Regions from separate parts of the Paenibacillus sp. GCM10028914 genome, predicted to be linked through region 1. Evidence: riboswitches for the same ligand, from Rfam matches in the RefSeq annotation. Region 1 holds a riboswitch; each other region holds the start of a gene.
What was found. Region 1 has a riboswitch for cyclic di-AMP ahead of ACFQV5_RS25110 (C40 family peptidase). Riboswitches for the same ligand answer to the same signal wherever they lie in the genome.

Region 1 (3,282 bases):
CTATGTTATTATTCTTCTATTTCTGTACAGACTGCTGTGGGGATATTGCCTTTACCGGATTGTGAAATCAGCCGTTGTCCCACTTCTAATGCGATATCCGGACCCTGCTCCCAGTGAGCTTAGTAAACTGCTTTATTTTTATGAAGGGGAAATGGCATTATCACAGAGCAATGACGTTCATACCTATGCCTGGATTCTCATCGGCATGCTTCTTATTCGGATGATACTGACTCCCCTCATTCATGCAGGTATATTTTATAATCTCCATCAAGAGGCAAGAGGTGAGCGCGGACTTTTCTTCTTCCAGGGCATGCGTCAGTTATGGAAACCTGTAACCTTATTTTATGTCATAGAGACCTTTCTAACCTTTGCACCGGCGTACTGGCTGGTACCCAAAATGCTTCCAGCTCTGCCGGCCGTCATTCGGGACCCTTCTACCTTGCTTAAGCTAGCTCCCTACATCGTTGGCTGGCTCATATACGCGTATCTAATTCATCTATTCCTTCTCTATATACAGTTTGGCAAAACATCTGGCACAGGTATGGTACCTGCTATAATGGTCTGTCTGCGTCATATCCGCAAAGCTGTACTAATCTCGATAACAATTGGTGGAATAGCAATGGCACTGCTTCTACTGTTCAGTGGTTTATCTTTCTTCTGGTCTGGTCTGGCTGGACTAGTCATACAGCAAGCAAGCTATTTCGTAAACAGTTTGTTCCAGCTATGGTCTGTTACCTCTCAATTTCACGTATGGCATACACATAGAGAGAACCGTTGAAAAATGTTCACATATCGATGAAATCGGCATATATAGTGTGCTTTCCCCATTCTTCCCACAAAAAATCCCGCTCCTTAACTAGGAATGGGATTTTTTGTTCATAAATTTTATTTCCTCGTTTGCCAAATTGTTAATACTCTGCTAAAATAACGAATGTGATAGTAACAACTTTGTCATCTTTACTGTAACTTTTTCATATGGATTAACAATCGAACATTATTATTTATAATTTGTAACACCAAAAGAAGCCGAATTCCCGGTTAACGGGAAGCGGGGGATCCGTCTTGGGTGCATTGATCTCGCAACAGAGTGGTCATAGGCTAACCTTCAGCTGAACCCTTAAGCTAACCTCGCAGGCATTGGAAGGAGCTCATCTCTTGAAAAAAAAGTTAACTGCCATTTCAATCGGCCTAACTCTCGCTCTTACATTAAGTGCCGGAAGCGCTTTCGCGGATTCCAAGCTTAATAACGCAATCAAACCAGTCATTGGTGTCTCTTATAAAATGGGTGGAACCACGACCAAAGGATTCGATTGCTCTGGATTCACAAGCTATGTGTTTAAGAAGATCGGGCTTACTTTGCCTCGTACATCAACTTCCCAGTATAAAGTAGGAACCGCTGTAGCCAAGAGTAAATTAAAGGCAGGCGATCTTGTATTCTTTAATACGTCCGGTAGAGGCGTCTCTCATGTAGGAATTTATATAGGCGGAGGTAAGTTTGCACACTCTTCGACATCCCGTGGTGTTACCATCACTGCGCTTAATTCCAGCTACTTCGCCAAGCGTTATGTAGGTGCTAAGCGAGTCATGAGCTCTAGCAAATACAAAGCTGTCGCTGTGAACTATAACTAATCATATTATTACGTCTATATAAAGCCCGATTGAGATCACCACATCTCCATCGCGGCTTTTTCTTTATACTTCTATAACGTATGAAGCGTTGAAAAAGTTCTTAAGTTTATAAAAAAAATTTTATTTATTTAATTTAAAACCACTCCTACTGGTAAATTACCCCTTTTTTTGAACGGTTAAACACCTATATGAATTTTATTTAAGTTACCGACACCACATCGACAAAGATAACCACCAAAGTTGTACAAAAGACAGCAAGAAACAATTGCCAACGGGACAAGCCCTCTGATAGAATAATCAGTGTAATCACTTTGTCATTTTTGTAAGGGCTTTTATACATAGAATATGTGCCGAATTCCGATCAATAGGAAGCGGGGGAACCAATTTTATGGGTGAATTGATCTTGCACTTAAGGATCATAGGGAGCCTTCAACCGAACCCTAAAGCTAACCTCGCAGGCAATGGAAGGAGTTATTAATGCTAAAGAAGTTAAGTACATCCTTTTTAGGACTTACAATCTTCCTAACAGCAGGTCTGGGCAGTGTTTTTGCTGACAGTAAACTGGATCAGGAGATTGATCAGGTTCTCGGGACGAAGTACAGCTATGGTGGAACAACAACGAGCGGCTTCGATTGCTCTGGATTTACCATGTATGTATTCTCCGCTTTAGGAATTAAGCTCCCCCATCAATCAGGATCTCAATTTGAGATGGGAACTGTCGTAACCCGCGATAACCTTCGTTCGGGGGATCTCGTCTTTTTTAATACTTCTGGTCGTGGTGTATCTCATGTAGGCATCTACATTGGTGATGGAAAATTTGCTCACTCTTCCACTTCCCGAGGTGTCGTTACTAATCGCCTGAGTGACAGCTATTATGCCGAACGTTATGTTGGTGCCAAACGAATTATGAGCGACTCCGCTTACGAAACACATGCGGCAGATGAATAATAGCCTATAATATATCTGTAAAATATAAGCGCCCCATAGAATAAACACTGGATGAGCTCAGGGCAAATCCAGTGTCATTCTATGGGGCGCTTTTTGAATTAAACCAGCTTTTTACGTATTGTACTTGAAATGAGATCTATAATGGTAATCATAACAATGATGCCAAGTAATATAATGCCTACGCGATCCCAGTTCCGTGATGTTAAGGCAAAGATGAGTGGTGTACCAATACCTCCCGCACCGATAACCCCCAAGATCGTTGCCGACCGGACATTTATTTCGAACCTGTACAAGGTGTAAGATAGAAAGCCTGGCAACACTTGAGGCAATACAGCAAACCATAATACCTGCATCCGGCTAGCCCCTGAAGAAACAAGAGCTTCAAGTGGGCCCTTGTCGATACTCTCAATCTCATCAGCAAACAATTTACCGAGCATACCCACAGAATGCAGTCCAAGCGCTAACACTCCTGCAAAAGAGCCTGGTCCCACAGCTTTGATGAATAGTAGCGCCATAATGATTTCAGGAAAAGTCCGAATAAAACTGAGTATCAGCTTGCCTGAACCAGAGGTGATTGTTCCCTTGCTCATGTTAACCGCAGCCCAGAAAGCAAAGGGAATACAGAGAAAGGTCGAGATAAACGTACCCAAGATCGAAATCGCTAATGTTTCTAGCAGCCCCCGCAGTAAATCTTCCCCCTCCGGT
Region 2 (3,282 bases), on a different contig from region 1:
ATCGTGTCTGCCTCAACCGCCCGCTTCACAGCCACTGTATCGTCCCGGCCTTCCACGACAATAACTTCTTTGATCATTCGTACCTTCTTCCTTCCCAAAACAAAAGAAGAGGATGATCCATCCTCTTCTTAACATTACATTCCTATTAATTAAATAGTATAGCATTAGCATGGCATTGTAAAACAGAAATCATACGTTAGTTAAGCTCTGGTTTCACCGGACCGATAACATAAACAGTATGACCGCTTTTACGCCCGAAACTAAGTGCTGATTTTAGGGAATCGTAATACACATCGATTTTGTTGCCTTTAATGGCACCCCCCGTATCTTCAGCACGACGGAAGCCGACGCCTTCAATATATACCCACCAGCCGATCGGAATGACATTCGGATCCACTGCAATCGTACGTCCTTCGGTAACACGTGTACCGGAAGCAGTACGGGTACCAATGCCTTTCTGTTCGGCGGAATATGCTGTCATAGATACATTGTTTATTACTTTTTTGTATTCAAAGTCAACACCGGCTCTAGATATAACGTTATTAGCTTTCTCAGTTGAGGATGCCGTCTTAACCGCTGACTTCTCTTGAGTAGCTACTGTTTTTGTTGTAACAGCCTTATTAGATTGCGACGATTCAGCAGAAGCCGTCTGAACAGGCACAGCTACTTTTTTCGTTCCGACTGCAATGATTTTATCTTTGGTCTTACTCTGAACTTCTTTTTTAATAATTTTCTTTGAGACAAACTTTCCATCCTCGTACACTTTCTCAATATAGTTCACCACCACGCCTGGTTTACCGCTTTGCAAGACGCGGTTATCCCCCTTTTCCAAGGAAGGGTCAGCCGTTTTGATGACTCGGAACGCACGAGTTTCAGTCTGTTTAACAGTTTGTTTCGTGACGCGAACTACACGGATTTCTTCTTGCCCGAAAATTTTTGTTTCCAGGGAAGGTTTTACTGTATCTTCGCCCTTGATTGAAATGCCCGATTCTTTGAGTACATTTGCAACCGTATCTTGGGTAGTAAATATTGTGTTTTGTTTGCCGTCTGCGGTTATACGAACAGGTACCGCTCGTTTAATAATAATGCGATCTCCATCTTGGAGAACACCGTTTAACGGCATAGAAACCTCATCCTGTGGTTTCAGGGAAATGGCTTGCTCATCCAGCACTTCATGCAGCAAAGCCCTATGGGTTTCTACTGTGGTGATTCGTCCATCAATCACCAATTGAACCTCTTTACCCGGCCGAGTGTGAACAATCAGCATAACGAGTAATGTAATTGCGATGGCGCCAATGGCGGCCAGCATTAGTTGACGCAGATTCTCATGCTTCCATCGTAATGCGTAAGACATGCTGGATGATTGTGATTCATGGGTCTCTTCGTGTTGAAAAATGCCCACTATTTCATCCTCCTTCATAGTCCCGCCGTCTAGGTAACGCATGATTGCATTTGACGCGACTATAGCAAATTGTCTCACAGAGTGTTCTGCTATCTTTCTTCACTCTGCGTTACTCCCCGTCGATTCGTACACACAACCGTCACCCCCTGTTTACCAACAGTATGACGATACACTCTCCAATATTCTAAAATAAAAGAAAGCCAAAGAAAGAGTGATAGAGACTCTTTCGTGGCTTCCTGATGTCTACGATCTGGAAAATGGTATGCACGAGTTTGCCTCTCTTAATTACGCTTACGGAGTTAGCTGTCGGGTTCGGACGTAAGAGAGACGCCCTATCTCAAGTCAACCGCTCATGGCGGATGCCCTCAAATTCACCCCTAAGACCCAAAAAAGAAATCAAATACAGGAAAGCTTGCACTCAGCCAGCTATTACTGTATCGGTTCCCCCGTTCCCCAAATCATTGGAGACTAAGCGTGACGGTTCATAAAATATTCGGCTGATGATTTCGATCAGCTTCTTATCACTGACAAGATGATATCCTGTTTCGATACAGGTTGTAAAGCAACAATCAACCACATTTTTTCAGAAAAAAGGTTAAAATATTGTAATATAGTCGCCTTTTTTGATTAAAAAACTTTAATTGGTCGCTAAAGCTCTGTTTTTCATCTGTTTTACTCTTGATTTCATTTAATTCCAAATCGTTCCATCGCATTTTGGGTTGTAATTAAACCTAATTCTTCCAGAGACAACCCTTTTATGGCAGCTGCGGTCTCAGCTACTAAACGCACATGAGCGGACTCATTTCGTTTCCCTCGGAAAGGATGTGGTGTTAAATATGGGGAGTCCGTTTCAATGAGTAATCGGTCCATTGGAACCTGTGCCAAAACCTCTTTAGGCTGTTTCGCATTTTTGAATGTGATCGGTCCACCAAAAGAAATGTGAAAGCCCATATTGAGGCATAACTTGGCCGTTTCCCAACTACCTGAAAAAGAGTGCATAACACCGCCGACCTCGGAAGCCTTCTCTTCTTTCAAAATCTTCACGATATCTTCATGCGCATCCCGGTTATGAATCACGATGGGCATATTCAGTTCCCGTGCTAATCCAATCTGGCGACGCAGCACTGTATGCTGAATCTCCTTAGGTGAGGTATCCCAGTGATAATCCAGGCCGATCTCGCCGATAGCCACCACTTTCTCATGTTTGCACAGAGAGGCAATCCATTCTAAATCCCCATCTTTCATCGTAATCGCATCTACAGGATGCCAGCCTACAGCAGCATATATAAAATCATAGGTCTCAGCCAATTTCATGGTAGTAGGAATTGTCTCCCGGTTAAAACCGATGTTGATCATACGGGTTACGCCTGCTTCTAGTGCACGGTCTATGACCTCCTCGCGATCTTCGTCGAACTCGGGAGCATCGAGATGTGTGTGTGTGTCGAATAACATAATGAAATAAACTCCTTTCTTGTTGTAGAGCAGCCGCAAAAAATGCCGATATCTGCTGCTGAAATTCTCTTCTAATGAAACTATTTATTTTTGTAAAAACACAGAGGCAATCTCTTTAGGCAGACTGTTCAGTACAGCTCTTACCTTTTCTTCAGGAAAATATAAACGATACCGCCCACGGTGAATGCCGCTGATAGAACGCACAATATCGGATACTTCGGATATCTCCTGTACATGGTCATGTCGATCCAGTAACAGAATCTGCTTATCGCTCTCAGGCGAACCGGAATGAAACTCATCATAAGGAAGATCGGTCGGATAATCAATCTCAAAATCATACTTAGGGTTTAATCCCGCTTCAGAAAAGGCTTGGCGGATTCCGTCGATCATTTCTACATCGATGTTGTCGATTTCTACATATTTATAGA
Region 3 (3,282 bases), on a different contig from region 1:
TTATTGCATATTAACAACTTCACCTTCGAAGCGGTCAATGTTCTCTTTCGCTCCGATAACAACCATAATATCGCCTGCACGTAACACGTCCATTGCGGTTGGGGCTACAATAACTCCAGAACGCTGATTAAGTGCTACGACACTGATACCGTAACGAACACGGGTATTCAGCTCATTTAATGTTTTTCCGTCCATACATTCTGTCACCGTCATCTCGACTATCCGATATTCCTTGGACAATTCGATGTAATCCAGAAGGTTTGGAGTAACGAGCTGATGCGCAACACGTATTCCCATGTCTCTCTCAGGGAATATCACCCGGTCTACTCCGAGTTTCTCCAAGGCTCTACCATGAAGTACTGAAACCGCCTTGGCAACGACCGTATTAACGCCTAGCTCTTTCAGGAGAATAGCTGCGAGAATACTCGTCTGGATCTCATCTCCAATGGCCACAATCCCACAGTCAAAATTCCTGATCCCAAGCGACTTCAGCACTTCTTCATCCGTAGCATCTGCTACAACGGTATGGGTAAGGAATTCACTCATATCCTCGACCACTTCTTCATCTCGATCGATCCCGAGTACCTCATAACCTAAGTCCATCAGTTCAAGTGCAAGACTTGATCCGAATCTCCCAAGCCCAATAACCGCAAATTGCTTTGATTTCATTTCTAGCCAATCTCCTTATCCAATAATCATTTTTCCTTCTGGATGACGATACAACTCTTTACTCTTTTTAGGACCTAATGCATAAGCAAGTGTTAATGGACCAAGACGACCTGCAAACATCGTAATGCTAATGAGCAGCTTACCGAACAACGATAGTTCGGGGGTTAGTCCCATAGACAGCCCCACCGTACCAAAGGCAGACGTAGCTTCAAATATTATGGAGAGGAAGCTGCTGTCTTCTGTTGTCGAAAGAATCATCGATACTGTAATGACCAATAACAAAGCAAGCAGTGTAATAGTCAGTGCTTTTAGAATCCGTTCCTGAACCAAGCGATACCTGAACAACACAATATCATCTCGACCACGCATCATAGCGATAACAGCAGCAATCATCATCGTAAATGTCGTGGTTTTGATCCCCCCTCCTGTAGAACCTGGGGAAGCCCCGATAAACATCAGAATTACGATGAAGAACTGTGTAGCTTGACGAAGCTCGGTAATGTCTAATGTGTTAGCCCCCGCCGTTCTTGGTGTTACCGATTGAAAAAAGGAGCCCAGAACTTTACCGCCCCAGTTCAATGATCCAAGTGTCTCGGGATTCGTAAATTCAAAAATAAATATTACAATCGCCCCTATAACAATAAGAGAACCTGTCATGGACAATACCACTTTTGAATGTAACGATAATCTGCGTCTTTTCCGATAATCAACCAGATCAGCCATAACGATAAAGCCGATGCCGCCTGATACAATCAGGAACATAACCACAAAATTGACGATTGGATCATACACATATCCGGTCAAACTTCTAAAATCACCAAACAGATCAAATCCCGCATTATTGAACATGGATATCGCATGAAAAACACCGAAGTACAATGCCTTCCCGATTGGCATATCAAAAGCCCAGCGAATGGTCAGCAGCGTAGCTCCACAAGCCTCGATCACCAAAGAGTACAGCAGAACCCGGCGGATCAGACGAACGATCCCCTCCATTGAGGATTGATTCATCGCTTCTTGCAGAACCAAACGGTCTTTCAATGAAATACGTTGTTTCAGAACAAGTGCAAACAGCGTGGCCATGGTCATGAAGCCAAGTCCACCAATTTGTATCAATAACATGATGACAACCTGTCCAAAAGAACTAAAGAATGTCCCTGTATCCACTACTACAAGCCCCGTCACACAAGTTGCGGATGTTGCAGTAAATAAGGCATCCATAAAGTTCAGCGGTTCCCCTGTCGTATTGGCTATCGGAAGCATAAGAAGCATCGTTCCAATCAGAATAATAGCCCCAAATCCGAAAACAAGAATTTGAGGTGGCGACAAGCGAAGCCATTTTAATTTCGAAGTCAACATGCTCACCTCTTCAAAAAAATCAAACAAAAAAGACACTGGAAATCCAATGCCTTAAGCGTTTGGGTTCCTGTGCTACAGCCTACGAGGTTAGCTGACGGATTCGGGCATATCACAGGTCGCCCTATTCGCTACCTTTTCGGAAGCGAAATTCACCCCAATTAAATGGTTCCCCCATGTTCATTACGAAATTCGGCTGATCTATTCAATTAACATGATGTGATTATAACGCAATCCTTAAAGGATACCAAAACCGTAATTGAGTTGAATTATCTTAAAAAAGAACGGAATTGGGCATATTCCAGAGTAGTAGCACATGATTTACTGAGGTTTTCGAAATCTTTCCTGCATTTTCAGCGGATATTTCATAATTTTGAATGGGCTAAGCCGTTTGTGTCATTCATATCTATGTTATATTGACTTTATGTCTTCAGAAATAATCGAAAAGTAATAACAAATACCGGCCAAGGAGGATGACATGAATAAAGCAGGACAACCGCTTCAGCTTCAATCTAACAAAAAGAAACTCGTTGTACTCGGGATCATCGGCCTGATTCTGTTTTTAATGTTCCAAGTGTTTCCGTCTACTGCCTCCGATACCCTAGAGGTTAAAACACCCGAAATGATTACCAAGAAGGTAGCAGCCGACACTGCTATACGTTTCGCACAAGAGAACATGCAGTATAACAACATCACAGCTAAAGAACCCCTTGTTACATATCAATCCAAATCCGATGTTTACGGATATCTATCTAAAGAAAAATTACTTAAGGAATACAACAAAAAATTTGAAAGTAAATATCCCTATGACGTATATCGCGTCAGGCTTGAGCAAGCGGACGGCAACGCTCTGAATGTAGATGTCCACATGCAAAATGCTGGTATTGCCGGATTTTCATACGACTTAGCTAATTCCAACTATGAAGGGGCCATGCTCCAAAACAGTGAAGTTCGCAAGCAGATGCTTCTCTTGATTGAAGGGGATATGTCCTTAGCTCAGAAGATGTCACTTGCAGAACCTTGGCTGCAAAGAGCCGGTTATAGTGTCTCTAAGCTGAAACAGGTTACTAAAGAAGGTGAACCAGGCCTAATATATGTGGATCCGGAAGCAAAGATCGGGGCGTCACAGCTTCAGCTGAAATTCTCCTTTGAAGATGGTACGCTGCGTTCCTATGAGCCCGTCTTTTCCGTTCCGAGTGAGCATACCGCATATGTAGAGAAGCAGACAACGAATGCTACCTTGCTTACTCTTCTCGG

Region 2: linked by a shared signal. The riboswitch ahead of ACFQV5_RS25315 (resuscitation-promoting factor) and the one ahead of ACFQV5_RS25110 (C40 family peptidase) in region 1 are both predicted to bind cyclic di-AMP.
Region 3: linked by a shared signal. The riboswitch ahead of ACFQV5_RS04980 (TrkH family potassium uptake protein) and the one ahead of ACFQV5_RS25110 (C40 family peptidase) in region 1 are both predicted to bind cyclic di-AMP.

What each region holds. Positions count from the first base shown of each region.
Region 1 is NZ_JBHTFO010000019.1:37,947-41,228, forward strand. Features, by position in the region: gene ACFQV5_RS25100 (hypothetical protein) at 1-778, shown strand, start outside; cyclic di-AMP (ydaO/yuaA leader) riboswitch at 1,015-1,152, shown strand; gene ACFQV5_RS25105 (C40 family peptidase) at 1,156-1,629, shown strand; cyclic di-AMP (ydaO/yuaA leader) riboswitch at 1,968-2,105, shown strand; gene ACFQV5_RS25110 (C40 family peptidase) at 2,107-2,577, shown strand; gene phnE (phosphonate ABC transporter, permease protein PhnE) at 2,676-3,282, opposite strand, start outside.
Region 2 is NZ_JBHTFO010000021.1:11,257-14,538, reverse strand. Features, by position in the region: gene rnmV (ribonuclease M5) at 1-77, opposite strand, end outside; gene ACFQV5_RS25315 (resuscitation-promoting factor) at 197-1,402, opposite strand; cyclic di-AMP (ydaO/yuaA leader) riboswitch at 1,676-1,887, opposite strand; gene ACFQV5_RS25310 (TatD family hydrolase) at 2,087-2,857, opposite strand; gene ACFQV5_RS25305 (HD domain-containing protein) at 2,939-3,282, opposite strand, start outside.
Region 3 is NZ_JBHTFO010000006.1:62,383-65,664, reverse strand. Features, by position in the region: gene ACFQV5_RS04985 (potassium channel family protein) at 1-669, opposite strand; gene ACFQV5_RS04980 (TrkH family potassium uptake protein) at 685-2,028, opposite strand; cyclic di-AMP (ydaO/yuaA leader) riboswitch at 2,090-2,233, opposite strand; gene ACFQV5_RS04975 (CPBP family intramembrane glutamic endopeptidase) at 2,504-3,282, shown strand, end outside.